DNA from 4 places in the Kaistia sp. SLG-1 genome. Region 1 is predicted to be linked to each of the others. Evidence: riboswitches for the same ligand, from Rfam matches in the RefSeq annotation. Region 1 holds a riboswitch; each other region holds the start of a gene.
What was found. A riboswitch is a leader RNA that binds a small molecule or an ion and turns the genes downstream of it on or off. The one in region 1 is predicted to bind cobalamin.
Positions count from the first base shown of each region.

Region 1 (7,469 bases):
CGCCATTCTGGTATTCGATCACGCGCGTCTCGAAGAAGTTCTTTTCCTTCTTGAGATCCATCGCCTCCGACATCCACGGGAACGGATTCTCCGTCTCCGGGAACACGGCGGCGAGGCCGAGCTGGGCGCAGCGGCGGTTGGCGATGAAGTGCATGTAGCTCTCGCAGAGCGCCGCGTTCAGGCCGAGGAAGCCGCGCGGCATCGTATCCCGCCCATAAGAAGCCTCGAGCTCCGCCGCCTCGCGGATCATCGAACGCAGCTCGTCCTGGAACGAAGCCGTCCAGAGATGCGGGTTTTCCGCCTTGATCTGATTGATGACGTCGATGCCGAAGTTCAGGTGAATCGACTCGTCGCGCAGGATGTACTGGTACTGCTCGGCGATGCCGACCATCTTGTTGCGGCGGCCGAGCGACAGGATCTGCGCGAAGCCGGTGTAGAACCACATGCCCTCGAAGATGACGTAGAAGGCGACGAGATCGCGCAAAAACGCCTGGTCGGTCTCGGGCGTGCCTGTCTTGAAGTCCGGGTCGTCGAGATGCTGGGTGTGCTTCAGCGCCCAGGCCGCCTTGTCGGTGATCGACGGCACTTCCCGGTACATGTTGAAGAGCTCGCCCTCGTCGAGGCCGAGGCTCTCGACGATGTACTGGAAGGTGTGCGTGTGCACCGCCTCCTCGAACGCCTGGCGGAGCAGATACTGCCGGCATTCCGGATTGGTCAGGTGGCGGTAGATCGCCAGCACGATGTTGTTGGCGACGAGCGACTCTGAAGCGGCGAAGAAGCCGAGATTGCGCTTGATGGCGCGGCGCTCGTCCTCGGTCAGCCCGTCCTTCGACTTCCAGAGCGCGATGTCGGCCTGCATCGAGACCTCGGTCGGCATCCAGTGATTGTTGCAGCCGGCGAGGTACTTCTCCCACGCCCAGCGATATTTGAGCGGCAGCAGCTGGTTCACGTCGGCGCGGCAATTGATCATCGCCTTGTCGTCGACGGAGACGCGACCGCCGGCGCGGTCGATCGCGCCGAGGCCGGTGGCGTCGCCGGCGGAAACATCACCGCCGACAGGGACCTTCGGCGCGGCGGCGTTGGATTCGGACCAATCGAGCATGGTCAACTCCTTGAAATTCGGATGGCGTCTTCCAAAGGAAGCGACCAAGGGATTCTTCTTCACCTCTCCCATGGGGAGAGGTCGACGGCGAAGCCGGCGGGTGAGGGGTTGAGGCATCTCCGGAGAGGACGGATCCCCTCACCCGGCCCTGGCGGGCCGACCTCTCCCCATGGGAGAGGTGAAGACCATTGCCGCAACTCCGTCCCAACACCCGGCGACTTGAGCCCTCCCGCATGGGAGGGCTCGGACGCCCTCGCCTTACTGGCAGGCTTCGCAGTCGGGATCGTCGATCGAGCACGCCTGGCCCCAGGCTTCGCCGATCGGGATGGCGATCGGCTGCGGGGCCGGCTTGATCGCGGCCGGCACGACGATCGGCGCGGCCGCCGGCGCCGTGGCGATGACAGCCGAAACGGCGTTGAGCTTGCCGTCCGTGCCCTTCAGCGTCGACTTCTCGACATGCGTCGCCGAGCGCGAACGCAGGTAATAGGTCGTCTTCAGGCCGCGCTGCCAGGCGAGCCGGTAGAGCGTGTCGAGCTTCTTGCCCGAGGGATTGGCGATGTAGAGGTTGAGCGACTGCGCCTGGTCGATCCACTTCTGCCGCCGCGCCGCCGCCTCGATCAGCCAGGCGCTATCGATCTCGAAGGCGGTCGCATAGAGCGCCTTCAGATCGTCCGGGATGCGATCGATCGGGCCGATGCTGCCGTCGAAGTACTTCAGGTCCGAGACCATCACCTCGTCCCAGAGGCCGCGGGCCTTGAGGTCGTGCACCAGTGCGGCGTTCACGACGGTGAAGTCGCCCGACATGTTCGATTTGACGTAGAGGTTCTGGTAGGCCGGCTCGATCGACTGCGCGACGCCGCAGATGTTGGAGATCGTCGCCGTCGGCGCGATCGCCATGGTGTTCGAGTTGCGCATGCCGACTGTCTTCACCCGCTCGCGCAGGCCTTCCCAGTCGAGCACGGTCGAGCGGTCGAGATCGAGGCCGCCACGGGCCTCGGCCAGCAGCTCCACCGAGTCGATCGGCAGGATGCCCTGCGACCACAGCGAGCCGTCGAAGCTCGGATAGCGGCCACGCTCGGCGGCGAGGTCGGTCGAGGCCGAGATGGCGTGGAAGGAGATCGCCTCCATGCTCTCGTCGGCGAAGCGGACGGCGGCTTCCGAGGCATAGGGAATGCGCAGTGCCTGCAGCGCGTCCTGGAAGCCCATCAGGCCGAGGCCGACCGGGCGGTGACGCAGGTTGGAGCGGCGCGCCTCGGGGATCGTGTAGAAATTGATGTCGATGACGTTGTCGAGCATCCGCATCGCCGTCTGCACGGTGCGCGCCAGACGGTCGAGATCAAGCCCTTCCGCATCGACGTGATGGGCGAGGTTGATCGAGCCGAGATTGCAGACCGCGACCTCGTCATTCGAGGTGTTGAGCGTGATCTCGGTGCAGAGGTTGGACGAATGCACGACGCCGGCATGGCGCTGCGGCGAACGGATGTTGCAGGGATCCTTGAAGGTGATCCACGGATGCCCGGTCTCGAACAGCATGGTCAGCATGCGGCGCCAGAGATCGGTGGCGCGGACCTGGCGCGACACGCGCAGCTCGCCGCGCACGGCGCGCGCCTCATAGGCCTCGTAGGCGAGCTTGAACTCGGGGCCGTAGAGATCGTGCAGATCCGGCACCTCGTCCGGCGAGAACAGCGTCCAGACGCCGTCCTCGGCGACGCGCTGCATGAACAGGTCCGGCACCCAGTTGGCCGTGTTCATGTCATGCGTGCGGCGGCGGTCGTCGCCCGTGTTCTTGCGGAGATCGAGGAACTCCTCGATGTCGACGTGCCAGGTCTCGAGATAGGCGCAGACGGCGCCCTTGCGCTTGCCGCCCTGGTTGACGGCGATCGCGGTGTCGTTCGCCACCTTCAGGAACGGCACGACGCCCTGGCTCTCGCCATTCGTGCCCTTGATATGAGCGCCGAGGCCGCGCACGCGGGTCCAGTCATTGCCGAGGCCGCCGGAATATTTCGCCAGCAGCGCATTGTCCTTCACCGACTTGAAGATGCCGTCGAGATCGTCCGGCACCGTCGTCAGGAAGCAGGACGAGAGCTGGGCGCGCAGCGTGCCGGAATTGAACAGCGTCGGCGTCGACGCCATGAAGTCGAAGGACGAGAGCAGGTCGTAGAACTCGATCGCCCGCGTCTCGCGGTCGATCTCGCGCAGCGCCAGGCCCATGGCGACGCGCATGAAGAAGGCCTGCGGCAGCTCGATGCGGGTGCCGCCGGTCTGCAGGAAATAGCGGTCGTAGAGGGTCTGCAGGCCGAGGAACTGGAAGTTCAGATCCCGCTCCGGCTTCAGCGCCGCGGCGAGCCGGACGAGGTCGTAGCGGCCGAGCTCGGGATCGACCAGCTCATGCTCGATGCCGGCGCGGACGAAAGCCGGGAAATACTCGGCATAGCGCGTCGCCATCTCGCTTTGGGTCGACTGGATCGCCGTGCCATGCACGAAGGAGAGCGCTTCGGCGCGCAGCATGTCGAGCAGCAGGCGGGCGCTGACGAAGGCGTAGTTCGGCTCGCTCTCGACCAGCGTGCGCGCCGCCATGACGGGGGCGAGCGACAACTCGGCCGGCGAGATGCCGTCATAGAGATTGCGGCGCGTCTCGGCGAGGATCGCGCTCGCGTCGACATCGGCGAGACCGGCGCAGGCTTCGTCGATGACGAGCTTCAGGCGCGCCTCGTCGAGCGGGCGCAGAACGCCGTCGGCGCCGCGCACCTGGAGGGCGGCCTGCACGACGGGGGCGGCGGGAACGGTCGCCTCGGCGGCGGCGCGGCGGGCGCGGGCGCGCTCCTCGCGATAGAGCACATAGGCGCGGGCGATTTTGTGGTGCTCGCCGCGCATCAGCGCCAGCTCAACCTGGTCCTGCACGTCCTCGATATGCAGCACGCGATCGGCGCCGGCGCGGCGGGTCAGCGCCGCGACGATCTGGTCGGTCAGGTCGCTGACGATCTCGTGCACGCGGCGCGACGCGGCGGCGCTGTTGCCCTCGACGGCGAGAAACGCCTTGGTCAGCGCGACGGTGATCTTGGCGGCGTCGAAATCGGACAGCGAGCCGTTGCGGCGAATGACGTGGAAGGCCGGCGCGGCGGCCTTGGCCGTCTTCGGCGCGGCGGCCGTCTTGGGCGCGGGGCTACCATTGGCCGGAGCGGCCGGCGCGCTGCGATCGGAATCGAGAACAAGAGACATCGGCTTCAGCCCAAATGTTGGGAGCAAAGGCCGAGCGGAAGCGAACAGGACGAACGGCCCCGGAAAAGGGCCGCACACGATCCAGCGCTCCACCGGGACACCCCGCCCGAGGACGTTTCAATGCTGTCGGGGCAGGTTTCCTGGCTCACGGGTCGTCGCTCCGTCCACCTTCCCGGCACCTCTCGGCCCCAGTGGTCTCTCCGGACGGAAACTCGCCGCTTACAGTTGCGGGGGCAGCTCCGGTTACGCCGCGAAACGACGCCCCGGATTCCCTCTTAGCCCCAAGCCACACGACTCAAGGCACCTCGACACGCAGATGTAGACGCTTTCGCGCCCTAGACGTCAATATATAGTTGTTGTTGACAGGGATTGCGAATCGGCGCCCGCCGCGAATTCCAAAGCGGCGCGGCCAAATCGCAACTGTGGAAATTCCGCGCCGCCGCTCTCAGCCTGCGCTCGCATACATGCCGGTGGTGCGGAACTCGGTCGGGCTGGTGCCGAAGAAGCGGCGGTACACCTTGGCGAAATAATTGGGATCGTCGAAGCCCGCCAGCACGGCCACCGCCTTGATCGAGAGCTCCGGCTGGCCGGCGAGCAGCCGCGCCGCGCGGCGCATCCGCTCCTGCAGCACGAACTCGGCCGGCGGCATGCCCTCGCTCGCCGTGAACAGGCGCGAGAAATGCGCCCGGCTCAGCCCGGAGATCTCGGCCAGCTGCTGCACCGGGAGCGGCCGGTCGAGATTGGCGAGGATGTGGTCGACGACGCGCTGGATGGCGCCGCCATCGACGCGCGAATCGCCATGCGGCCCGAACACGTCGTCATAGAGCGCCATCGCCGCCTCATAGGCGATGGCCGAGGCCGCGCCCGGCGTCTCGCCGCCGTCGATCAGGCGCAAACTGCAATCGGCGAGATGCTCGATCGTCTCGGGACGCAGCCGGAGCACCGGCCCGGTCGCGGAGAGGATCGAGCGATGGATGCGAAGCGCCTCCTGCCCGTTCATCGAGATCCAGAAGAATTCCCAGCGGTCGCCGGCCTCGACCGAGTAGCGATGGCTGTGCGGCACCAGGACGAGCATGGTCTCGCCCGCCGTCAGCCGGTAGTCGCGCCGCTCGTAGCGCAGCCGGCCGACGCCGGAAACCGTGTGCTGCAGCACCGTGAACGGCGTCTGGCCGCGCTTGCGGCCGTCCCAGACATAACTCTGATCGGTGCGGATCTCGTAGCCCGTGCTGGTCGGCATGGTGTGCAGGCGATGCCGGCCGCGCGGCAGCGAGACGGTGCGCATGACCGGCGCTCTCGCGGCCAGTTTGCCGAGCACAGAATTACCCATGAAAGCACAAATTCTCTCTGGAACGCCGTGAATCCTCGCGCATACTAGCCTCGCGCAGAGCGAATAAGCGATCGAAAAAGAGCAGCCGGATGAGCCAATACCACCCAAAGCTGCCGTTTCCCGCCCGGAACCGTGGAATTGCCCCGATGCGGCGTACCCGTCCGGAATGCGCCAGGACCCGCGCCGCCAGCGCGACGACCGCCCCCGAGGAACCCCGCAAACGCCATGTCTAGTTTCAGGATTGCCATCATCGGCGCCGGCAGCGTCGGCTTCACCAAGAAGCTGGTCTCCGACATTCTCTCGGTGCCGGAACTGCGCGAGGTCGAGTTCGCGCTGACCGACATCAGCGAGCACAATCTCGCCATGGTGCGGCAGATCCTCGATCGCGTGGTCGAGGCCAACAAGCTGCCGACGAAGATCACCGCGACGACGAACCGGCGCGAGGCGCTCGCCGGCGCGCGCTATGTCATCAGCTGCGTCCGCGTCGGCGGCCTCGAGGCCTATGCCGACGACATCCGCATCCCGCTGAAATACGGCGTCGACCAGTGCGTCGGCGACACCATCTGCGCCGGCGGCATCCTGTACGGCCAGCGCAACATCCCGGTCATCCTGGATTTCTGCAAGGACATCCGCGAAGTCGCGGAGCCCGGCGCCCGCTTCCTGAACTATGCCAACCCGATGGCGATGAACACCTGGGCGGCGACCGAATACGGCAAGGTCGACACGATCGGCCTCTGCCATGGCGTGCAGCATGGCGGCGAGCAGATCGCCGAGGTGCTCGGCGCGACCGACGAGAGCGAACTCGAATTCATCTGCTCGGGAATCAACCACCAGACCTGGTTCGTCGACATCCGCTTCCGCGGCCGCAAGATCGGCAAGGACGAGCTGATCGCCGCCTTCGAGCGCCATCCCGTCTATTCGCAGCAGGAAAAGGTCCGCATCGACGTCCTGAAGCGCTTTGGCTTCTATTCGACCGAGAGCAACGGCCATCTCTCCGAGTACCTGCCCTGGTACCGGAAGCGTCCGGATGAGATCAACCGCTGGATCGACATGTCGAACTGGATCCACGGCGAGACCGGTGGCTATCTCCGCCATTCGACCGAGACCCGCAACTGGTTCGAGACCGACTTCCCGAAATTCCTGGAGGATGCCGGCAAGACGCTCGATCCGAAGAAGCGCTCGAACGAGCATGCCAGCCACATCATCGAGGCGCTGGAGACGGGACGCGTCTATCGCGGCCATTTCAACGTTAGAAACCGCGGCATCATCGCCAATCTGCCGGAGGACGCGATCATCGAGTCGACCGGCTTCGTCGACCGCTTCGGCCTCAACATGGCGGCCGGCATCCGCCTGCCCGAGGCCTGCGCGGCGACCTGCGTGTCGTCGATCAACGTCCAGCGCATGGCGGTGCACGCCGCCGTCACCGGCGATGTCGAGCTCCTGAAGCTCGCCGTGCTGCACGACCCGCTGGTCGGCGCCATCTGCTCGCCCGAGGAAGTCTGGCAGATGGTCGACGAGATGCTGGTCGCCCAGGCGCGCTGGCTGCCGCAATACGCCCACGCCATCGACGGCGCCAAGGAGCGGCTCGCCCGCAAGACGGTCGCTACCCGCGACTGGCAGGGCGCGGCGCGGCGCGAGGTGCGCGGCATCGAGACGGTGCGCGCCGAACGGGCGATGGAAAACGCGGCCGGCTAGCCCCGGCCCTCAAGGAACGATCCGGCCGGCGGGAGGAGCCACCGGCCGGATCGCAATGCGCCATGGCGCCCGGGAGAAACACGAGGACGGGCGGCTCAGCGAAACGAGAACGACAGGGTGCGGCGC
Region 1 is NZ_AP048544.1:4,895,181-4,902,649, forward strand. It holds gene AC6HZP_RS22765 (ribonucleotide-diphosphate reductase subunit beta) at 1-1,102, opposite strand, end outside; gene AC6HZP_RS22770 (ribonucleoside-diphosphate reductase subunit alpha) at 1,361-4,321, opposite strand; cobalamin riboswitch at 4,436-4,644, opposite strand; gene AC6HZP_RS22775 (AraC family ligand binding domain-containing protein) at 4,767-5,648, opposite strand; gene AC6HZP_RS22780 (alpha-glucosidase/alpha-galactosidase) at 5,874-7,343, shown strand.

Region 2 (7,469 bases), 1.7 Mb from region 1:
CTTCTATCCGGTGACCGACATGACGGCTATCGGCGTCGGCGAATCCTATCGCGCCTTCGGCGACGGCAGCGTCGGCCTCTCGACGGCCGACATGCTGTGGTTCCGTGGGCTCTACGCGCCGGATCCCGACCAATGGAACGATCCGCGCTGCTCGCCGCTCGCGGCCGACCTCGCTGATCTCGCCGGCCTGCCGCCGACGCTGATCGTGACGGCCGCCTATGACGTGCTGGCGCAGGACGGCGCGCTCTTCGCCGCCCGCCTCGCCACGGCCGGCGTGGCCGTGACCTATAGGCATGTCCAGGGCGTCAACCACGGCTTCATCGGCGTGCCGACCCCGCCGCCGGGGACGATCGCCGCCTATGAGGCGGTGGCGGAATGGATGGAGAGGGTCGGCTGAGCGCGCCAGACTCACCAACCCGCAAGCCGGGGGGCCCTGCTGGACCCTCCTTCGAGGCCTCGCTCACGCGAAGCACCTCAGGATGATGGCTGAGCGGAGAAATGGGCCGTAAGGGCTCCCTCAGAGCACGCGTCACAACAGGCTCTCGAACCGCAGTGCCAGGACTCAACCATCATCCTGAGGTGCCCGGCGAAGCCGGGCCTCGAAGGAGGGTCCCGGGCGCGCTTTGATCCCGCCAACCTCGCCGCAAGCCGGGGTGCTCTGCTGGATCCTCTTTCGAGGCTTCGCTCACGCGAGCACCCAGCTCGCGGCGTCACTCCGGCCTACGCGCCCACCACAGGGACTGTCATTGGCTTGTTATCATGCCGAACGAGGATCGGCGCCTTGCTTGCTTTCTCTGTCAGGATCCAGCCTCCATGAAGAAACTTGCCCCCTTCGCCGGGCTTTTCCTCCTTCTCGTTGTCGGCACTGCCGCGAATGCCGAGGACGCCAAGCCTTTCCTCACCGCCAAGGACGTCGATTTGACGATGATCCTGCCGCCTCCGCCGGCCAACGATTCAGCGGAGACCAAGGCTGAAATCGCCGAAGTGCTGAGACTGCAGGTGACGCGCACACCGGACATGGAGGCGCGCGCCAAGGCGGATGCCGAAGAGAATGTCTGGCGCTTCGCTGACGTCATGGGGCCGAAATTCACCAAGGACGCCCTGCCGAAGGTCGATGCCTTCTTCGAGCGCGTTGCGGCGACGGAAGGCGCGGTCGTTGATCCGGCCAAGGATGTCTGGAAGCGTCCGCGCCCCCATATGCTCAGCGATCTCGTCAAGCCCATCGTCAAGCCGACGACCTCCGGCTCCTGGCCGTCGGGTCACACGACCGTTGGAACGATGATGGGCATCATCCTGTCCGACATGGTTCCGGAGAAGCGCGCTGAGATCATGGCACGCGCCTGGGAGTACGGCCACAACCGGGTCGTGGCGGGGATTCACTACCCGTCCGACATCGAGATGGGGCGCATCTCCGGGGCGGTTATCGCCATCCAGTTGCAACACGATGCCGATTTCGAGAAGGCCTATGAGGAGGCCAGGGCGGAACTTCGTGCCGATCTCGGCATGTAAACGGCTTTCGGCCCTCACCCAGTCAAGGGGCGCCCAAGGGCGCCCCTTTCTTCATCTGGGCGCGCCATTCACCAGATCGGCGCCCTGCCTCAACCCGGCTTTCGTGCCCTTATGTGCAGGAAGATCGGCGCGACGCGGGTGTCGGCGATGATGGGCTCGGCCGCCGCTGCGTCGACGCTCGCGCGCGGCTCGCCGAACGCCTCGATGACGAGGCCGGCGCCGACGACCATCTCGACCCATTGGCTCAGCGTCCGGTGGAAGCGCGGGACGTGGAAGGGCTCGACCTTGGCGCGCTCGGCGGCGGGGAGCGAGGAGAACCACCAGCTCTCGACCTTGCCGTCGATCGTCTCGAAATAATCGGCGACCTCGACGGCGACGGGCTCGCCCGTCGCGTCGCGGATGTTGCGCCGGCGCGGCGGCACGAAGCAGGGATGCAGGATCGAGAACTGCAGGAAGCCGCCCGGCCGCAGCACGCGGCGCGCCTCGCCGAGAACGGCCGACTGGTTCGGCATGTCCATCAGCGACATGAAGGCGGTGGCGAAGTCGAAGCGCGCTTCCGCGAAGGGCAGGGCCATGCCGTCGCCGACGCGATAGTCGATGCCGCGCGGATCGGCCGCCTCGCTCTCGCGCGCATGGCGGACGAAGGTCGGCGCGATGTCGATCGCCGTCATGCGCGCGCCGAGGCCGGCGAGCTGGCGCGTGTTGGAACCCTCGCCACAGCCGATGTCGAGACCGTCGAGGCCCGCGATCGGCGGTAGCATGGCGAGGAAGGCCGGCGTGTTGAGCGCGTCGCGGTAGACGTCATAGCCGGCGCGCGACTGGCGGGTCCAGGCTTCGGCATTGGCTTCCCAATGCGCGGCGACGGTCGAGATGTCCATGGAAGAGGCGCCTCCTGCTCGCTGCGGGCGCGCCATTCACCAGATCGGCGCGTGGCTGTCAAGCCGGCGGGGCAGGGGGTAGTGCGCGATCCCGCGTAGCGGGCGGTTCAGTCGGTGACGGCGTCCCAGGGGAGGTCGGCCAGGCGGATCGGCCAGCGTTCGAACACCAGCGTCTCATGCGCGTCGTCCGAGCGCTCGAAGACGCGCGCCGCCATGCCGAGTTCGGCGGCGGAATTGCCGAGGTGTTTGGCCATGGAAAGCGCCACGTCATGCGACGAGAAGGCGCCGATGAGCGAGCCTGTCTGGCTCATGATGGCAAAGCCCCGGTCTTCATTGGGCTGGACGTAGTAGACCGCCGAATCAAACACTTAACGTCTCCTTAACGCTGAGACGATGCTTAGCTGAGTCGGTCATAGCTGTGTGCGGCGAATGCGGTCCAGCCGGGAAAAACCTCCCGAAACCTCCGCGAGTGTGTCCCAAAGGTCATGCCCGTCGCCATTCAGGGAGGTGTCGCGTTCGCTCACTGCAACGCCTCCGTGCAGGCGCCATAGCGCGGTCCACCCGGTTGACTTGGGCGTCGTCCTCGCTAGGTTCGGCGCCGGTCAAGGTTCTCTCTGACCGCAAGGCAGAGAGCTAAGAGGGAACCCGGTGCGCCCGATCGGTCCAGGACCGAGGCAAGGCCGGAGCTGCCCCCGCAACTGTAAGCGGTGAGCCGCGCTGCCATTCTACGTCACTGGCGAGAGATCGCCGGGAAGACAGGCAGCGACGGCATCGACCCGCGAGCCAGGAGACCTGCCCTGACCGGTGCAATGTCCTTGGGCGGGGTGTCCACAGGGAACGTTTGGCTGGTCGTGACGGGCGCATTCCGCCCGGATTCCCCATTCATGCGGTCTTTTCCGGCCTCTCGCCCGTTCCGCCGGGGAGTCGGAAACATGTCCTCTATTCAAGCTGCTCGGCCGGAGGCCGGGCCGCCGGCCCGCGCCGTCGTGCTGCTGGCGAAATCCGCCTTCGCGGCGGCGCCGATGCGGGAAATGCAACGGCTCGCCGCGCGCATCCAGAGCCAGCGGGGAGCAAGCGAGCATGTCGTCTTCGCCTTCTCCGAGCAGGGGACGCCGACGCTGCGCGACGTCATGCTGTCGCTCCGGCGCGACGGTTTCGCCGAGATCGTCATCGTTCCCTTGCTCATCCCGCTGGAGCCGAGCTTCCACGCCTGGCTCGGGCGGACGCTGCAGCGCTGGCTCGCCGAAGATGGCGACGCCTGGCCGGTGATCCGGATCGCGGCGCCGCCCGAGGAAGCGCCGGCGCTCGGCGGCCTGGTCGACGAGCTGATTGAGGCGAGCGCCGCGCGGCCGCCCGTCGCCCTTCCGGAAAGGCCGCTGCCGGATGCCTCGCTGGTGCCGGCGCAGAAGCGCCGCGTCCTGGTCTGCCAGGGCGGTCCGTGCAACGCGGCCGGCGCCGACGTCATCTGGGGCCATCTCCGCAACGAGCAGGAGCGCCGCAAGCTCCGGACCGTCGGCGACGGCGTCATGACGGCGAAATCGACCTGTCTCGGCCCCTGCAACCTCGCTCCCGTCCTGCAGGTCTTTCCCGAAGGCACCTATTACGGCGGCGTCACCGAGAGCGGCGTCGACAAGATCATCGACGAGCATCTCCTCGCCGGCCGGATCGTCCCGGCGCTCGCCTATGCGCCGACCGGGCGCAAGCAAAGGCTGCGCGGCTGAACGCCGCCGGCATTCCTTTTCCTCCCTCCATCAGAGAGACCAAACCGCATGAAGACCATGCTTCGCGCCCTGTGCGTCTCCGCCGCGCTGCTTGCCTCGGCATCGGCGCTTTCCGTGCCCGCCTCGGCCGCCGAGACGCTTCGCGTCGGCGCTTCCTTCATCACCTCCGGGCTCGATCCCGCCAAGGGCCCGAATGGCTGGGCGCTCACCAGCCATGGCGTCGGCGAGACGCTGTTCGCGGTCGACAAGGACGGCGTGCTGGTGCCGGAGCTCGCCGAGAGCGCCGAGCGGGCCGATGAACTCACCTGGCTGGTGAAGCTGAAGCCCGGCCGGCATTTCTCGGACGGCACGGCGGTTTCGGCGGAGACGGTCGGCGCCGGGCTCGCTCATACGATGGCCAACAACAAGGCGGCGCTGGCGACCGGCGGCACGCTGCGCTTCGAGGCGGTCGATCCGCTGACGCTGAAGGTGACGACGGAAAAGCCGGTGGCGCTGATCCAGGCGCTGTTCGCCGAATGGCCGCTCGTCATCTACCATCTGAAGGAAGACGGCACGGCGACCTTCAGCGGTCCCTATGCGGTGAAGACGTTCCGGCCCGATGCCGAGATCGAGCTGGAGCCGAACCCGCATTTCGACGGCGCCGACAAGCGCAGCCCGGTCTCCTACCGCAAGTTCGCCGACAGCCAGGCGATGACACTCGCCTTCGAGGCCGGCGAACTCGACCTCGCCTTCGGCCTGCCGTCGGAGAGCATTTCCCGGCTCAAGGCCAACCCGGAGCTGACGATCAAGGATTTCCCCGTCGGCTATCAGTATCTCGCCTATCTCAACACCCGCAAACCGGCGCTCGCCGACGCCGCGGTGCGCCGCGCCATCGACCTCGCACTAGACCGGGACCAGCTGGTGCTGGCGATCCATGGCGGACTGCCGGCGACCGGCGCTTATGCGCCCTATTTCCCGTTCGCGGCCAAGGAACCCCGGACGACCGACGTCGCCAGGGCAGCCGAGCTTCTGACAGAGGCCGGCTGGGTCGCCGGCGCGGATGGCAAGCGCAGCAAGGACGGCGCCGCCCTCAAGCTCGCGGTGCTTGCCTATCCGCAGCGGCCAGATCTCGTCGCCATGCTGCCGGTGGTCAAGGCGCAGCTCGCGGCGCTCGGCATCGAGGTCGAGACGCGGATCGTCGAGAATTCCAACGAGGTCGCCGGCTCCGGTGATTTCGATATCTTCCTGTGGGCCCAGCACACGGCGCCGACCGGCGATCCCGCCTTCTTCCTGAACAGCACGTTCCGGACTGGCGCCGGCCTCAACTTCTCCGGCTATGCCGATCCCGCGTTCGACGCGATCCTCGACGGCTTCGCCAACGAGACCGACCCGGCCAAGCGGGCGGCGATCGCGGCGGCAGCCCAAGCCAAGCTGTTCGAGGACGCGCCCGTCACGTTCCTGGTCTCGCCGGTCTGGCATGTCGGCCTCTCCAAGGCGCTCGCCGGCTACGAGCCCTGGGGTTCGGACTATCACGTGCTGCGCGCCGATATCGGCGAGGCCAAGTGACGATCCCATCATGGTGGCGGCGCCTTCATGACCCTTCCGGCCCGGATCGCGTTCAGGACGATCGCCAGCCTGCTGGCGATCTCGCTGCTGGCGTTCGCCATCATTTCCGCGATGCCGTCCGATCCGGTCGCCATCGCGATCCGGGCCTGGAACCTTCCCCTCGACGGCGATCTGGTCGCCGGGCTGCGCGCGCAATGGGGCCTCGACCGGCCCTTCCTAGAGCGCTATGGCGCATGGGCGCTGCGTTTCGTCGGCGGCGACTGGGGCATCTCCTTCCGCACTGGCGAGCCCGTGTTTCAGGAGTTTGCCCGTCGCCTGCCGCTGACGCTCTCGATCGCCTTTTCGGGCCTTGCGATCGCGCTCGTCGCCGCCGTGCCGCTCGGCTTCCTGGCGGCGCTTTGGCCACGCGGCCTCGTCGACCGCGCGACCCGGGGACTGGCGGTGCTCGCCCAGGCGGTGCCGTCGATCTGGCTCGGACTGATCCTGCTCTTCGTGCTCGGCGTGCAGCTCCGCTGGATCCGTCCGTTCACACGGGACTGGACCGGGCTGATCCTGCCGATCGCGCTGATCGCGCTGCATTCGCTTGCCGTTCTCTCCCGTGTCTACCGGCGCGATCTGATCGAGGTCAGCACGCAGCCCTTCTTCCGCACCGCGCTTGCCAAAGGGCTCGGCCGCGGCGCCGCGCTCTGGCGGCATGGCCATTCCCACGCCCTCTATGCGCTGCTCTCGGCCTTCCGCGCCGAGGCGAGCTGGGCGGTCGGCAGCACGGCGGCACTCGAGGTGCTGTTCGGTCTGCCGGGCATCGGCCAGTTCCTCGTCGAGAGCATCGCGGCGCGCGACTATCCGGTGCTGCAGGCCTATGTGATGGTCGTCGCGCTCTGGCTGCTTCTGCTCAATGCCGCCATCGCGGCGAGCCTCGCCTGGCTGGCGCCGAGGCAGGTCCCGTGAGCCTCCGGCGCTTCCCGGCCATTCTGGTCCTCGTGCTGATGCTGGCGGGCGCGCTCTGGCAGCCGCATGACCCGGACGCCATCCAGCTCGCCTTGCGCCATGCGCCGAGCTCGTGGTCGCACTGGCTCGGCACCGACCAGCTCGGTCGCGATCTCCTTTCCCGGCTGATGGTCGGCGGCTGGCGCACGGCGATCGTGCTCGTCTGCGTCGCCGCCGTCGGCATGGTGGGCGGCTGCGCCTTCGGCATCGCGGCGGCGATGCTGGGCGACTGGCGCGGCGCGGCGATCCTGCGCGCCGCCGAAATGTTCATCGTCGTGCCGACGCTGATCGTGGCGCTGACGGCGGCGGCGATCTTCGGGCTGAGCCCGCTCACCGCCGGCGTGGCGCTCGGGCTTGCCGGCGTCGGTCCCTATACGCTGTTCGCGCATGCGCTGGCGCAGCGGCTGCTCGGCCAGCCCTTCGTGCAGGCGGCGCGGGCGCTCGGCGTCGGCGGCCTGCCGCTGGTGCTGCGCCATGTCGTGCCCAACATGGCGCCGGTGCTGTTCGCCCATATCGGCAGCCAAGGCGGCCTCGCGGTCACGGCCTACGCGTCGCTGGCCTTTCTCGGCCTCGGCGCCGATCCGTCGCGGCCGGATTGGGGGGCGATGCTGTTCGAGTACCGGATGTTCATCTTCGACCATCCCATGCTGATGGTCTGGCCGGGCCTCGCCATCGCCGGCGTTGCGGCGGCGCTCAACGCGTCGTTCGACGCGGATTGACCGGGCTGCCGATCGCCACGAAGGCGAAGACGGCGAGGGTGCCGAGACCGGCGATGACGGCGAGCGCCACCGGATAGCCGAGCCCTTCCGTCATCAGCGCGAAGGTGAAG
Region 2 is NZ_AP048544.1:3,163,121-3,170,589, reverse strand. It holds gene AC6HZP_RS14390 (alpha/beta hydrolase) at 1-397, shown strand, start outside; gene AC6HZP_RS14385 (acid phosphatase) at 814-1,509, shown strand; gene AC6HZP_RS14380 (class I SAM-dependent methyltransferase) at 1,599-2,387, opposite strand; gene AC6HZP_RS14375 (hypothetical protein) at 2,495-2,755, opposite strand; cobalamin riboswitch at 2,976-3,201, shown strand; gene AC6HZP_RS14370 (NAD(P)H-dependent oxidoreductase subunit E) at 3,320-4,108, shown strand; gene AC6HZP_RS14365 (ABC transporter substrate-binding protein) at 4,157-5,653, shown strand; gene AC6HZP_RS14360 (ABC transporter permease) at 5,681-6,601, shown strand; gene AC6HZP_RS14355 (ABC transporter permease) at 6,598-7,359, shown strand; gene arsK (arsenite efflux MFS transporter ArsK) at 7,334-7,469, opposite strand, start outside.
Region 2: another riboswitch for cobalamin. It lies ahead of AC6HZP_RS14370 (NAD(P)H-dependent oxidoreductase subunit E); the one in region 1 lies ahead of AC6HZP_RS22770 (ribonucleoside-diphosphate reductase subunit alpha).

Region 3 (7,469 bases), 2.1 Mb from region 1:
TTCCCGCACGATCCAATCGAGGACGGGCGCGGCGGCAGGGCCGGACGTCGGCAGGGCTCTCTCCCCCCTTGTGGGGGACAGCAGGGCCGAGGCGACGATGTCCTTGGCCATAATCTCGATGCGCTCGACCGTGTCACCATTGGTGCGCCAGGGCGCATCGGTCATGTCGGCAAGCGCGTCCGGCCTCGTGCCCTCCCAGTCGGCCGAGAGATCGCAGGCGAGCGGATCGAAATCGTCGAGGCCGAGATCGGCTGAGATCGCGCGGTGCAGTGAGCCGTCCTCCGGGCGACCGCCAGAACGGGGCACGCGGGCGATAGCGACAAGCGTATCGAGGCGATGTTCGTCGATCGGAGAACTGCCGAAGATGTGCAGCCCGTCGCGGATTTGCAGCTCCTTGATCTCGCAGAGATGCGCGTCGATGGCGCGGAGCGCGCTACCGGCGTCGGCATCGACGCCGATGCCGAGGTCGCGGTCGATGCCGTGGCGCACCGCCTGATCAAAAATCTCGCGTTCGAGATGGTCGCGCCGGCGGGGATCGGCGCCGAGCGCCAGATGGTACTCGTCGATCAGCGTCTCGATCTCGGCGAAGGCGCCATGCGCCTCGGCCCGCGTCAGCGCCGGCATGAGGTGATCGACGACCACCGCCGAGGCGCGGCGCTTCGCCTGCGCGCCCTCGCCGGGATCGTTGACGATGAAGGGATAGATCAGCGGCGTCGGTCCCAGCACGACCTCCGGCCAGCAGGCATTCGACAGGCCGAGCGCCTTGCCCGGCAGCCATTCGAGATTGCCGTGCTTGCCGACATGCACGATCGCATCAACGCTGAAGCTCTGCCGCAGCCACGCATGAAAGGCGAGATAGTGGTGCGGCGGCACGAGGTCGGGATCGTGATAGGTCGCCTTCGGATCGATGCCATAGCCCCGCGCGGGCTGGATGCCGACGACGACATTGCCGAAACGATGGATGGCGAGCCGGAAGGCTCCTTCGGCGAAGAACGGATCGACCTCGGGCTCGCCCCAGCGATTGGCAAGCGCGTCGCGGACGGATTCCGGCAGCGCATCGTGGAAGGCGCGGTAGTCGGCGAGGGAAAGCGCGATCTCTTCACCTCTCCCAGAGGGAGAGAGCCTGTCCCGGACTTGATCCGGGATCGACGGCGAAGCCGGCGGGTGAGGGGTTGCGTCTTCAACGGACAGGTCTGAACCCCTCACCCGGCCCTCCGGGCCGACCTCTCCCCCTGGGAGAGGTGAAGGAACGGACCCCTCTTCCCGAAGCTCCATCCGCTTCGCCAGCGCGTTGGTCGGGCCGGAGAGCAGCAGCTCCATCAGCGCCCTGCCCGTCTCCGGGAATCCCTCCAGCGCATAGCCGGCCCCCTTCATGGCGGAAGCAATCCGGGCGGCGCTTTCCGGCGTGTCGAGGCCGACGCCGTTGGCGAGGCGGCCGTCGCGATCGGGATAGTTGGAGAGGACGAGCGCGATCCTCCGATCGGCAGGCTCCTTCGCCGCGAGCCGCACCCAGTTGGCCGCCTGTGCCGCCACGAAGGCGATGCGCTCGCGGTCGGCGCGGTAGACGACGATGCGGCTGTCGGTGCGGCCGTCGCTCTCGACCTCTTCCTTGAAGGACACGGCGCGGGTCAGAATGCGGCCATCCACTTCGGGCAGCACGACATTCATGATCAGATCGCGCGGGCCGAGACCGCGCGTGGATTCGAGCCACGCCTCGCGACTGGTGCCGGCGAAGACGAGCTGCAGAACCGGCTTTCCGGCCCGGTCGAGCACGGTCGGTTCATGCGCCCGACCGGGACGCGAAATCGCAAAGGCGGTGGCGTTGAGGACAATCGCAGGCTTCAGATCCTCAAAAGCTCTGTCGACGAAGGCCGCCGCTTCCTCGTTCTTCAGGCTGGAGGCGAAGATCGCCACCGTGGCGATGCCCTCGCGATCGAGCGCTTCCACCATCGCGTCGATCGGCTCGGTCGAGCCGCCGGGAATGACCGAGCGGTAGAAGGTGAGGAACGCCACCGGCCGGCCGGCATCCTCGGGCCGCAGCGCCTCCGTGACGACACCCTCGCCCGGACGGTAGAAGCCGACCTCGGGAAGCACCTGCGGCTCCGGCGGCGCTTCGCCCCCGCCGACGACATGGCGCGCATAGGCGAGCGCGCGGCCGATATTGATCGCGCCGCCTTCGGCGGAATAGCGCCACAGCCGATGCGCGATCTCGGGCGCGACGGTCGAATAGGCCTCGAGCGCCGGATCCCAGCGATCCTCGCCGGGCACGACGGCGATCTCAGGTCCGCCGGCGCGGGAGAGCGCGCGGATCGCCTCCAGCCCATAGGGCCAGTAGCCGACGCCGCCCATCATGCGGATGAAGACGAGCTTTGCCTGCGCGACCGTCTTCTCGAGATAGAGATCGACCGAATAGGGATGCGTCAGCTGCATCAGATTGGCGAGGCGCAGCGACGGCCCTTCCGGCGTCGATGCGAAGGCCGCCGCGAAGGCGGCGAGCTCCGTATCGGCGGCCGACAGGATGACGATGTCGCCGGGCGACTGGTCGAGATCGACGGCGCTGCCGCCATCGTCGATCCGCTCCATCTCTCCGGCGACGAGATGCATGATCTTAGCCCGCGAAATGCGCGGCGATGGCGGCGCGGTCGAGCCCGCGCTCGCCGATCACGACGAGACGGCCGGCATTGCCGCCCGGCGCGAAATAGGTGTCGACGCGCGGGCCGACCGCCTGCACGACGGCGGGCGCCGCCTTGCCGGCGACAGCCGCCCTGCCCTTGATGCGCAGCACGTTCGCTTCCGCCATGGCGGCGCGGACGCGCGACGCCAGCGCCTCGATCGAGGCCTGCTCGGCGACATCGACGATGAAGGTGTCGAAATCGTCGTGGTCGTGCTCCTCGCCTTCGAGGTCGTGATGGCTTTTGCGCTCGAAAGCGTCGTCCTCGGCCGCCGCGCCGACGCCGAGCAGGATCTCGGCCGGTAGGCCGCTCGCGGTCGCGTGAACCACGCGCGCTTCCTTGCGGGCATCGCGGGCGACGATCTCTGCGACTTCCTCAAGCTGCTTCGCGTCGACGAGGTCCGTCTTCGAGAAGACGATCAGATCGGCGCAGGAGAGCTGGTCCTCGAACAGTTCCTCGATCGGATCCTCGTGATCGAGCGAGTCGTCGGCGGCGCGCTGGGCAGCCACGGCCTCTTCGTCATGCGCGAAGCGGCCGGCGGCGACCGCCTCGGCGTCGACGACGGTGATGACGCCGTCGATGGTGACGCGGTGGCGAACCGACGGCCAGGTGAAGGCGCGGACCAATGGTTGCGGCAGCGCCAGGCCCGAGGTCTCGATGACGATGTGATCCGGCGCGTTCTCGCGCGCCAGCAGCGCCTCGATGGTCGGCAGGAAGTCGTCGGCGACGGTGCAGCAGATGCAGCCATTGGTGAGCTCGACGATGCTGTCGGGCTTGCAATCGTCGACGCCGCAATCGGAGAGCAGCGAGCCGTCAAAGCCCATGTCGCCGAACTCGTTGACGATGAGCGCGATGCGGCGCCCCTTCGCGTCGGCGATCAGGTTGCGGATCAGCGTCGTCTTGCCGGCTCCGAGGAAGCCGGTGACGATGGTGGCGGGAATGCGGGCGGTCACAGGGCGAACTCCGTATCGGGATTGGGTTTCAGCCGCAGCGGCAGGCCGGCGGCGACGAGGAAGACGGTTTCGACGGCGGCGGCGATCGTCTGGTTCAGCCGCCCCTGCTCGTCGGCGAAGCGGCGGGCGAGCGCATTCATCGGCACGATGCCGGAGCCGACCTCGTTCGAGACGAGGACGACCGGCCCGCGCGCGCCGCGAAGCGCGTCGGCGAGGCGCGCGGCCTCGGCCGGGATGTCGCGCTCGGCCTCCATCAGATTGGAGAGCCAGAGCGTCAGGCAATCGACGAGGAGCACGCGGCCGGGATCGGCGAGCGCGGCGACGCGGTCGGTCAGCTCCAGCGGTTCCTCGACCGTGGTCCAGTCGCCGCCACGCCGCTCGCGATGCGTCGAGATCCGCGCCTGCATTTCAGCATCGCGGATCTCGGCGGTGGCGAGATAGGTGGCGGGAAGACGGGTGCGGATCACGATCGCCTCGGCGAAGCGGCTCTTGCCGGAGCGGGCGCCGCCGAGGATCAGCGCCGTGCGGGGCGCGGGGGCGGTCACGGTGTCATGCGGCCCGTGCGAGACGCTGGTAGAGCCAGCCGGAGAACAGACCGGACAGCACCCAGAGCAGCGCGCTGACGACCAGCGATGCCGCGACGAATTCCCCGCCGAGGCCGGCCGGATAGGACGCCTCCAGCGTCGGCGGCACGGGCGCGCCGATCACATGCGGCAGGACGCCGAGGACGAGGCCGGCGACCTTCAGCAGCCAGGACTGGCTGAAGACGATCAGCGCGAGGCCGATGGCCGAGGCGGCGGCGGTGGAGAGCCACCAGACCTGGCGCGAGGTGATCTCGGCGGCGGCAGTGCCCGGAAGCTCCGGCGACAGGCCGAGCGAGGGCAGCAGCGAGGCGGCGAAGAAGCCGGCGACGCCCCAGAGCACGCCGGTGCGGGCGTCGATCTGTCCGCCGCGGATCGACATCAGGCCGAGCAGAACGGCCGAGACGCCGACGCCGACCAGGAGATTGGCGAGGAAGGTATAGGCGGAACGCTCGAAGCCGTCGGCAGGCGACCACGCGTCTTCGTCGTGCTCATGTGCCGGAGCGGCGGCCTCGACTGCGGCCGGAGCCGCAGCAGTCTCGCCCGCATGCGCCTCGTTCGCCGCATGCTCATGCGGCACGGCGGCGGCAGTGGCCGGCTCGGCGTTTTCGAATGTTTCGGCGTGCAGGATCAGCGGCTCGGTGGTGACGGCCTGCACGACGGAAAGGGCAACGCCCACGGCAAGCCCTGCGCCGAAGGCGCTCAGGATGATCGTCTTGAACATGTGGATCCCTCAGGCGTCAGTGGCAGGGCAAGCCGAGGGAATGCCGTGTGTCATGCGTCGCGTTGTGGATCAGGCTCGGCGCGGCGAAGCCGGTGCCGACGAACAGGACGAGGCCGAAGGCGATCGCGAACAGCGCCGGCACGATGCGCGCGGCGGCGTCGGTCTCCGTGCCGCCGACGGCAATCGAGGTCGCCTGGGCAGCGGTCTTCGAGAAATTGGTCATAGCGTCTCCTTAGCCGTCCCACCGACGGCTTGCTGGTATGAGGCGCTGGCTGGTCTCCTGGCTTGCGGGTCGCTGCTTCCTCGACGCCTTCCCGGTTTCCCAGTGGCCATCGCGAGGTCGCTCGCCGCTCACAGTTGCGGGGGCAGCTCCGGACTTGGAATCCCGCTAGGGGTCCTTCCGTACCGAATTCCCATTTCATCCCCCTGAGCCTGTGGCCCATCGGGGGAACCGACGCGAAATCACGCTAGATTGAATGCACTGGAAGCGCAAGCTGGCGCTCATTTGGCCGAGGGCGCGGCCTTGTTGCGAAACCGCGCCCAACGGCGCAGAAGCGCCACTTCCGTCTGCCGGCGCAGGCGCCGCACGCGCGGGAAATCATGGGACAGGACGATCAGCCCGATCGGCAGCATCCAGAATCCGAGCACGGGCAGGAAGCCGAGGGCGCCGCCGACCACGAATCCGCTCCCCACCGCGACGCGCGCGGTGCGGCTCCTGGGCAGGGAAATCGTCTTCTTGCCGAGGCGAATGGAAGGCATGCGACCGGCGTCTCCGCTTGGTTCGAGCTGGTTTCTTCGTCCTTGCGACGGCGCGGTCCCCAGTGACGCGGACGCTCCATCCCTCGTTCTTATGTGGAGGAAGGAGGCGGGATTGCAACGCATGGCGGAGCCACACCCCGCCTCGAAACGGCTTCCGCCGGCCCGAGAGCCGGCGGAAATCCTTGTGTGGCGACGGCCTCGGGCTCAGGCCGTGACCGTCCTCTTTTTCCGCCGGCGCAGCAGCAGCATCGCCAGCGGCACCAGCCATATGGCGATGGTGAAGACGCCGAGGCCGCCCGCGATCGGCCGCTCGAAGAAGTGCAGGAAGTTGCCGTCGCCCTTGATCATCGAGGTGATGAAGTTCTGCTCCAGCATCGGCCCCAGCACCATGCCGAGAATGGCCGGCGCGATCGGGATGTCGTTCTCCTCCATGAAGAAGCCGATGATGCCGAAGATCAGCATCATGACGACGCCGGCCATCGAATTGTTGATGGCGAAGGCGCCGACGATGCAGAAGATCAGGATGATCGGCATCAGCATCGTGGTCGGGATCGACAGGATCGGCCGCGCGCCCTTGATGGCCAGCCAGCCGAGCGGCAGCATGATCAGGTTGGCCAGGATGAACACCATGAAGATGGCGTAGATCGACTGCGGGTCGTTGATGAAGATCGTCGGGCCGGGATTGATGCCCTTGATGTAGAGCACGCCGATGACGATGGCGGTGATCGAGTCGCCCGGAATGCCGAAGACGAGCGCCGGGATCCAGGCGCCGCTGACGGCGGAATTGTTCGAGGCGCCCGCCTCGACCAGGCCCTCGACATGGCCCTTGCCGAACTTTTCCTTCTGCTTCGAGAAGCGCTTGGAGATCGCGTAGGAGATCCAGGCGGCGATGTCGGCGCCGGCGCCGGGCAGGATGCCGAGCGCGGTGCCGGTGATGCTGCCGCGCGCCGTCTGCACCGGGTACTTCTTCAGGTTCAGCCATTGCGTCCTGAAGATGCCCTGGCCGTCGGAGCGCGGGATCTTCTGGCGCGGGATCGTCGCGGTCACGGAACGCAGGATTTCGGACACCGCGAACAGGCCGATCATCGCCGGGATGAACTGGATGCCGGCCATCAGCTCGAGATTGCCGAAGGAGAAGCGCGGCTCGCCCGAGGGGTTCTCCATGCCGATGGTGGCGATGAAGAGCCCGAACAGCAGCGAGATCAGCCCTCGCGTCGGCGAGCTCGGCGTCACGAAGACGGCGCAGGAGAGGCCGAGCAGCACCAGCCAGAAATATTCCTCCGAGCTGAAGCGGAGCGCCACCTCGGCCAGCGCCGGCGCCAGTGTCATCAGCACGATCGAGCCGAACAGCCCGCCGATGGCCGAGAAGACGAGCGCCGCGCCGAGCGCCTCGTCGCCGCGTCCGGAATGGGTCATCTTGTAGGCGTCGTCGACATAGGCGGCGTTGGCGGGCGTGCCGGGCATGCGCAGGAGTGCCGCCGGAATATCCCCGGCGAAGATCGCCATCGCGGTCGCGGTGACGATCGCCGCGATCGCCGGCACCGGCTCCATGAAGAAGGTCATCGGCACCAGCAGAGCAGTCGCCATGGTGGCGGTCAGGCCCGGAATGGCGCCGACCAGCATGCCGAACACGGCGGATGCCAGGATGACGCCGAGGACATAGGGCTGGAAGACGAGGGCCGCGGCCTGTTCAAAGATCAGCATGCGTCACCCCAGGAACGAGAGAAATTCGGTGCGCGGCAGCGGCACCATGAGCATGCGCGAGAAGCCGTAATAGACC
Region 3 is NZ_AP048544.1:2,787,985-2,795,453, reverse strand. It holds gene cobN (cobaltochelatase subunit CobN) at 1-2,604, opposite strand, end outside; gene cobW (cobalamin biosynthesis protein CobW) at 2,609-3,625, opposite strand; gene cobU (bifunctional adenosylcobinamide kinase/adenosylcobinamide-phosphate guanylyltransferase) at 3,622-4,170, opposite strand; gene AC6HZP_RS12635 (CbtA family protein) at 4,175-4,930, opposite strand; gene AC6HZP_RS12630 (CbtB domain-containing protein) at 4,947-5,153, opposite strand; cobalamin riboswitch at 5,184-5,401, opposite strand; gene AC6HZP_RS12625 (hypothetical protein) at 5,432-5,689, opposite strand; gene AC6HZP_RS12620 (tripartite tricarboxylate transporter permease) at 5,894-7,393, opposite strand; gene AC6HZP_RS12615 (tripartite tricarboxylate transporter TctB family protein) at 7,397-7,469, opposite strand, start outside.
Region 3: another riboswitch for cobalamin. It lies ahead of AC6HZP_RS12630 (CbtB domain-containing protein); the one in region 1 lies ahead of AC6HZP_RS22770 (ribonucleoside-diphosphate reductase subunit alpha).

Region 4 (7,469 bases), 1.7 Mb from region 1:
CAGGATGGTGAAATAGATCGGCTGGCCGGCCTTCACCTTGACGATGTCGGCTTCCGAGATCTCTGCCTTGACCGTCATGACCTCGAGCTGGCCCATGATGACGATGGTCGGGGCGGATTGCGCCGCGTTCACCGTCTGGCCTTCCTGGGTGACGATGGCGAGCACGGTGCCGTCGATCGGCGCGGTGATCTGCGTGTAGCCGAGATTGGCCTCGGCGGTCGAAACCGCGACCTCGGCCTCGATGATCCTGGCGTCGAGCGCCTCGATCTGGGCGCGCGTCGTCTTGACGTTGGCGTCGGCCGTCTCGAAATCCGCCCGCGATACCGCGTTCTTTTCCAGCATGGATTTCTGCCGGGCGAGCGTCTGCTCGGCCAGGAGCAGCGAGGCCTGCTTCTCGACGAGCTGGGCGCGGATGTTGGCGAGGGAAGCCTGCGCGGTGCGCAGCGCATTTTCCTGCGTGACGGAATCGATCTCCGCGATCAGGGCGCCCTTCGCCACTTGCTGGCCGAGCTCGACCTTGAGCGCCGTCACCCGGCCGGAAACCTGGGCGCCGACCGCGACGAGCTTCGACGGCTTCAGCGTGCCGGTCGCCAGCACGCTTTCCTCGACCGTGCCGGTCGAGACGAGCGCCGTCATCATCGGCGGGGTCTGCGCGCGGCTGAAATTGGCGCGATAGGCGTAGCCGGCCCCGGCCAGCACGAGAACCGCGATGACGAGAAGGAGGAGGCGGGACCGGCGGCGGGGTTTCTTGTTCATGCGGGCCGTTTTCTGAAGCTCTGGAGGGCAACGCGTTCGGCGCGCGCGACGCGCTGCCAGGCGGCGTTGGAAGGAAGGGCGGCGGCGGGGCGACTACCGCCGGGCAAGGTGCGGGCCCGTGCCGGTATCGACGATCTCGGGTTTCGAGCTGTCGACCGCGCCGCTCCAACCACCGCCGAGCGCCTTGTTGAGCGCGATGTAGTCGGTGGCGATGGCGACGCGGCTCTCGATCAGCGAATCCGAGGCGGAATAGAGCGAGCGCTCCGCCGTCAGCACGTCGAGGAAGCTCGACGATCCCGACTGGAACAGCGCCTGGGCGACCTGGTTCGCCTCGCGGTAGGATGCGGCGGCCGAGGCCAGCTTGCCGGACCGGATGCGATCCTGGGCAAGCGCGACGATGGCGTTCTCGACGTCTTCGAGCGCCGCCAGCACGCTGGCGCGATAGGCGATGAAGCTCTGGTCGCGCTGCGCCTCGGCGATGTCGACGGCCGCCTTGAGCTGGCCGCCATTGAAGATCGGGACGGAAAGCGTCGGGCCGAACGACCAGCTGATCGTCGAGCTCTTGCCGAGATCGCCGAGCTTGACGCCGTTGGTGGCAATGTTGCCGGTGAGGCTCGCGCTCGGATAGCGCGCCGCCTCGGCCTGGCCGATCCGCGCGGTGGCGCGCGCATATTGCGCCTCGGCGAGGCGCACGTCGGGCCGCGTCGTCAGAATATCGGCCGGAATTCCGGTCGGGATCGGAAGGCGCGGCGCGGGAACGGGTTTCGCGGTCTTCATCCGCTCGGCGAGCGCCGAGGGCGGCCGTCCGGTCAGCACGGAGAGGCGGTGCACCGTCTGGGCATAGGCTGTTTCCAGCGAGGGGATGCCGGCTTCCGTGCTGCTCGCCTGGCCGGCGGCCGTCGCGGCGTCGGCGGCGGTGGCGGCGCCCGCCTCGAACTTGTTGCGGGTGATCGCCGCCGTCTGGCGCTGCGACGCGGCGGTGCGCTTCGCCAGCGCGATGCGCGCCTGGTAGCCGCGCGCCGAAACATAGTTGGAGGCGACGTCGCCGATCAGCGTCAGGAGCGTCGCGCGCAGATCTTCCTCGGCCGCGTCCATGCCATAGCGCGCCGCCTCGACGCCGCGCTTGTTGCCGCCGAAGAGATCGAGCTCCCAGCTGGAGTCGAGCCCGGCGCGGAACTGGCTGGAGACGTCGCCGAGGCTCTTGCTCCGCGTCGCCGAGCCGCTGCCATTGACGTCGGGGAAGAGCGCTCCGACGCTCTGGCGGTAGCTGGCGCGCGCCTCGCGCACCTTCGCCTTGGCGTTGGCGACGTCGAGATTGCCGGCGACCGCCTCGTCGATCAGCCCGTCGAGCATGGGATCGCCGAGGCGCTTCCACCACTCCGCGAGCTCCGGCGGCTTCGCGGCCTTCGCCGAGGTGGCGCTTCCCCATTTCGCCGGCAGGCTCAGGGACGGCTTCTCATAGTCCGGGCCGACGACCACGCATCCGCCGAGCGCGGCGCCAAGCGCGACCAGCAGCGCCAGGCGGGGCAGTTTTGCGCGCGCGCCGGCGATCCCGCCCTGTAAAGGTCCGGAGCGCGGCGCGACGGCGATCCCGGCGACCGGAAGCCTTTGAGCGAGCAAGTGTGAATCCATATTAATTATAATGAAGGCTAGCTATATTCGGCGGGCGGACGACAGGTCAACGCCGGCCGGGCAGGGCGCATGGCCGCACACGGATTGCGACCGCTCTTTTGTGCAAGCAGGCTGACTTCCGGTCGATGGCTTCGCGGAGATCACTATGATCCGGGAAGGGAATCGATGGCGCTCCGGACGGGTCGCCAGGCAGGCAAGGAGTGAGACGGCGTGACGGTGACGATCTACGGCATCAAGAACTGCGACACGATGAAGAAGGCCCGGACGTGGCTGGACGAGAAGGGCATCGCCTACGCCTTTCACGACTACAAGGCCGAGGGCATCGACCGGGCGCATCTCGATCGCTGGGTCGGCGAGCTGGGCTGGGAAACCGTGCTGAACCGCGCCGGTACGACGTTCCGCAAGCTCGACGACGCCGACAAGCAGGACCTCGACGCGGCGAAGGCGATTGCGCTGATGCAGGCGCAGCCCTCGATGATCAAGCGTCCGATCCTCGATCTCGGCGACGGCCGCCTGCTGGCCGGCTTCAAGCCGGAGGTCTATGCGGCGGCGTTCCAGTAGCACGCCGTCACGACCGCATGCTGATATAAGGATATCTTTATATCGCGCTTGACGGGCCTCGGGCTGGAGCCTAGGACTGGGGCGTCGTGGTTCTCCGGCCCGCTCTGGCGGCGTCGGAGCTAAGAGGGAATCCGGTGCGTCGCGCTCTGCGTGGCAATGCCGGAGCTGCCCCCGCAACTGTGAGCGGCGAGCCCGGGTCCAATTCTGCCACTGAAGCCGCAAGGCTTCGGGAAGGCCGGACCAGGGCGGAGACCCGCGAGCCAGGAGACCTGCCTCGACCTCATAACGTCCCTGGGCGGGGTGTCCCGGTGGTGCGCCTGCGCCCGCCGGCCCGTCGCCGAGGGGAACTCACGCATGCGTCCGCTCGGCCTTTGCCCCCAAACATTTGGGGTTAAGCCGATGTCTTCTCTCACGCTTCCTGTCAGCACGCTCGGTACGCCGCGGATCGGTCCGCGCCGCGAGCTCAAGACCGCGCTCGAAAGCTACTGGTCCGGCCAGTCGAGCGCCGACGACCTGCTCGCCAGCGCCGCCGGCCTGCGCGCGGCCAATTGGGCGCGCCAGCACGCGCTCGGGATCACGAGCATCCCGTCGAACGATTTCTCGCTCTACGACCATGTCCTCGACACCAGCGTCATGGTCGGCGCCATCCCGGAGATCTACGGCTGGAAGGGCGGCGAGGTGCCGCTCGACACCTATTTCGCCATGGCGCGCGGCAGTGAGGGCCATGCGCCGGATCCCGCCTGCGCCGGCCACCATCATCACGACGCGTCGGGCGTTCCGGCGCTCGAAATGACGAAATGGTTCGACACCAACTATCACTACATGGTGCCAGAGTTCACGAGCGGGCAGCGCTTCACGCTCGCCTCGACCAAGCCGCTCGACGAATTCCTCGAGGCGAAGGCGCTCGGCTACCACACCCGCCCCGTCCTGCTCGGGCCGGTCAGCTATCTGAAGCTCGGCAAAAGCCAGGATCCGACCCTCGATCCGCTGACGGTGCTGCCGGCGCTTCTCCCCGTCTATGTCGAGATCCTGCGCCGCCTGGCCGCCCATGGCGCCGACTGGGTGCAGATCGACGAGCCCTGTCTGGTGCTCGACCTCGATGACGCGACCCGTCAGGCGCTCCGCGTCGCCTATGGCATGTTCGCCTATGCGCAGCCCCGGCTGAAGCTGATGCTGGCGACCTATTTCGGCGCGCTCGGCGACAATCTCGACACCGCCGTCGAACTGCCGGTCGCGGGTCTGCATGTCGATCTCGTCCGCGCGCCGGAGCAGCTGGACGCCGTTCTGGCGAAGGCGCCGAGCGGCCTCGTCCTTTCGCTCGGCGTCATCAACGGCCGCAACATCTGGCGCGCCAATCTCGCGGATCTGCTCGATCGGCTCGAGCCGGTGGTCGCGCGGCGCGGCCTGGATCATGTCCAGATCGCGGCGTCCTGCTCGCTGCTGCACGTACCGATCGACCTGGAGCAGGAAACCGATCTCGATCCCGAGCTGAAGAGCTGGCTCGCCTTCGCCGTCCAGAAGATGGACGAGCTGGCGACGCTCGGCCGGGCGCTGGCCGGCGGACGGGCGAGCGTGGCGCAGGCGATCGGCGCCTCGGCGCTGGCGGCCACGACCCGCGCCACCTCGCCCAAGGTGCACGACGCGGCGGTCGCCGCGCGGACGGCGGCCGTGACCGCCGAACTGGCGCAGCGGGAAAGCGGCTTCGCCAAGCGTCACGCGCTGCAGCAGTCGGTGCTCGACCTGCCGGTTTTCCCAACGACGACGATCGGATCGTTCCCGCAGACGCCGGAGGTCCGCAAGGCGAGGGCGGCGCATGCCAAGGGAGCGCTGGCCCCGGCAGACTATGAGGCCTTCCTGCGCCGGGAGACCGAGGCGGCCATCCGCTGGCAGGAAGAGATTGGGCTCGACGTGCTGGTGCATGGCGAGTTCGAGCGCAACGACATGGTGCAGTATTTCGGCGAGCAGCTCTCAGGCTTCGCCTTCACCAAGTCCGGCTGGGTGCAGAGCTACGGCTCGCGCTATGTCCGGCCGCCGATCCTGTTCGGCGACGTGTCGCGGCCGGAGCCGATGACGGTCGAGTGGTGGCGCTATGCCCAGTCCTGCACGGAGAAGCCGATGAAGGGCATGCTCACCGGCCCGGTGACCATCCTGAACTGGTCCTTCGTGCGTGACGACGTTCCGCGCAGCGTCGCCTGCCGCCAGATCGCGCTCGCCATCCGGGACGAGGTGCAGGATCTCGAAAAGGCCGGCGCGCGGATGATCCAGATCGATGAGGCGGCTCTGCGCGAGGGCCTGCCGCTGCGGCGCGGCGAATGGGGGCACTATCTCGACTGGGCGGTTGAGAGCTTCCGGATCTGCGCCTCCGGCGTCGGCGACGCGACGCAGATCCACACCCATATGTGCTACTCGGAGTTCAACGACATCATCGACGCCATCGCGGCGATGGATGCCGACGTGATCTCGATCGAGACGTCGCGCTCGAAGATGGAGCTGCTCGAAGCCTTCGTCAGCGATCGCTATCCGAACGATATCGGCCCGGGCGTCTACGACATCCATTCGCCGCGCGTGCCGGCGGTGGTGGAGATGACGGAGCTGCTCGACAAGGCGGCCGAGCGCCTGGCGGTCTCGCAGATCTGGGTCAATCCCGACTGCGGCCTCAAGACCCGCAAGTGGGATGAAGTGCGCCCGGCGCTCGTCAACATGGTCGCGGCGGCGAGGGAGCTGCGCTCGCGCTTCGTCGAGGCGGCCGAGTAGCGCCGGCTCAAGCTGGCCGCGCCGGAGAATTATTCCGGTGCGGCCATTTCGGAAAGTTTATTCAGATCAACGCCTTGCGGGCTCAGGCTCGCAAGGCTCTGAGCGCGTTCAGGATCACGGCGACGTCGATCGCTTCCTGCAGCAGCGCCCCCTGCAGCGGCGGCAGATAGCCGAACGCCGCCACGATCATCGCGATCAGCGAGAGGCCGAGGCCGGCGACCACGCTTTGCAGCGCGATGCGTGCCGAGCGATGCGCCACGCCGATCGCGTCGGCGAGGCGATCGATCCGGTCGACCAGCAGCACGACGTCGGCGGTTTCCGACGAAGCGGCGGCGCCGCGCGCGCCCATGGCGACGCCGACATCGGCCGCGGCGAGCGCCGGCGCGTCGTTGACGCCGTCGCCGACCATCATCACCGGGCCGGCCGCGCGGGCGGCGGTGACGACGTCGACCTTGCCCTGCGGCGTCAGATCGGCCTTGAGCTCATCGATCGCCAACCGGCGAGCCACCGGCTCCGCCACGGCGGCGCGGTCGCCGGTGGCGAGAACGATGCGCGCGATGCCGGCCGCGCGCAGGCGCTCTATGACGGTGGCCGCGTCGGCGCGCAGCGGATCGGCCATGACGAGCGTGCCGGCGAGCGTGCCGTCGACGACGACGTCGATCGTCGCCGCGCTGCCGGGAAAGCCCGGCTTCCAGATCCCGGCGCTCGGCTTCAGGTGGCTGCGCGCGAAGGCCGATCCGCCGACGGCGACGACATGGTTGTCAATCGTGCCGACGAGGCCGGCGCCGGCCGTTTCCTGGACGTCGGTCGGTGCCGTCAGCTTCAGCGATCGCGCCTGCGCCGCCTGGATCAGGGCATCCGCCATGACATGCGTCGAAGCCTGGTCGAGCGAGGCGGCGAGCCGGAGGATCTCGTCCGGCTGCCAGCCCGGCGCGGTCCAGATGTCGGAGAGTTCGGCATGGCCGCGCGTCAGCGTGCCGGTCTTGTCGAGCACGGCGATGCGGGCGCGGCCGAGGGCTTCGAGCGCGCCGCCGCCCTTCACCAGCACGCCGAGCTTCGCCGCGCGCGAAATGCCGGAAATGATCGCGACCGGGACGGCGAGGATCAGCGGGCAGGGCGTCGCCACGACCAGCACGGCGAGGGCGCGGATCGGGTCGCCGGTCCAGATCCAGGCACCGCCGGCGAGAGCGAGCGTCAGCGCGAGGAACCACAGCGCATAGCGATCGGCCATGCGGACCGCCGGGGCGCGGGTCCTCTCGGCCTCTTCGACGAGGCGGACGATCGCCGCATAGGCGCTTTCGGCCGCCGGACGAAGTGCGATAAGATCGAAGGGTGCGCCGATCGCCGTCGTGCCGCTCAGGGCCTCGTCGTCGCGCTGGAGCGTGACGGGGAGGGATTCGCCGGTCAGCGCCGAGGTGTCGATGACGGCGCTTTCGCTGGCGACGGTGCCGTCGACCGGAAGCACCTCGCCCTGTCGGATCAGCAGCCGATCGCCGGGCGTCACGTCCTCGATCGGCACTTCCTCAAGGCCGTCGGCGGTGTGCAGCATCACCGTGCGCGCGACCCGGCCGAGCAGGGCCATCATCTCGCGGCGGGCGCGGCGCTCGGCATAGTTCTCCAGATATTGTCCGCCGGCATACATCAGCGCGACGACATTGCCGGCGAGCGGCTCGCCGAAGACGAGCGCGGCCAGCATCGAAAGCGCCGCGATGATGTCGAGGCCGGCGTCGCCTCGCCGCAGCGAAGTGGCGATCTGGACCAGCAGG
Region 4 is NZ_AP048544.1:3,198,550-3,206,018, reverse strand. It holds gene AC6HZP_RS14555 (efflux RND transporter periplasmic adaptor subunit) at 1-756, opposite strand, end outside; gene AC6HZP_RS14550 (efflux transporter outer membrane subunit) at 850-2,307, opposite strand; gene AC6HZP_RS14545 (ArsC family reductase) at 2,599-2,949, shown strand; cobalamin riboswitch at 3,020-3,240, shown strand; gene metE (5-methyltetrahydropteroyltriglutamate--homocysteine S-methyltransferase) at 3,349-5,703, shown strand; gene AC6HZP_RS14535 (heavy metal translocating P-type ATPase) at 5,786-7,469, opposite strand, start outside.
Region 4: another riboswitch for cobalamin. It lies ahead of metE (5-methyltetrahydropteroyltriglutamate--homocysteine S-methyltransferase); the one in region 1 lies ahead of AC6HZP_RS22770 (ribonucleoside-diphosphate reductase subunit alpha).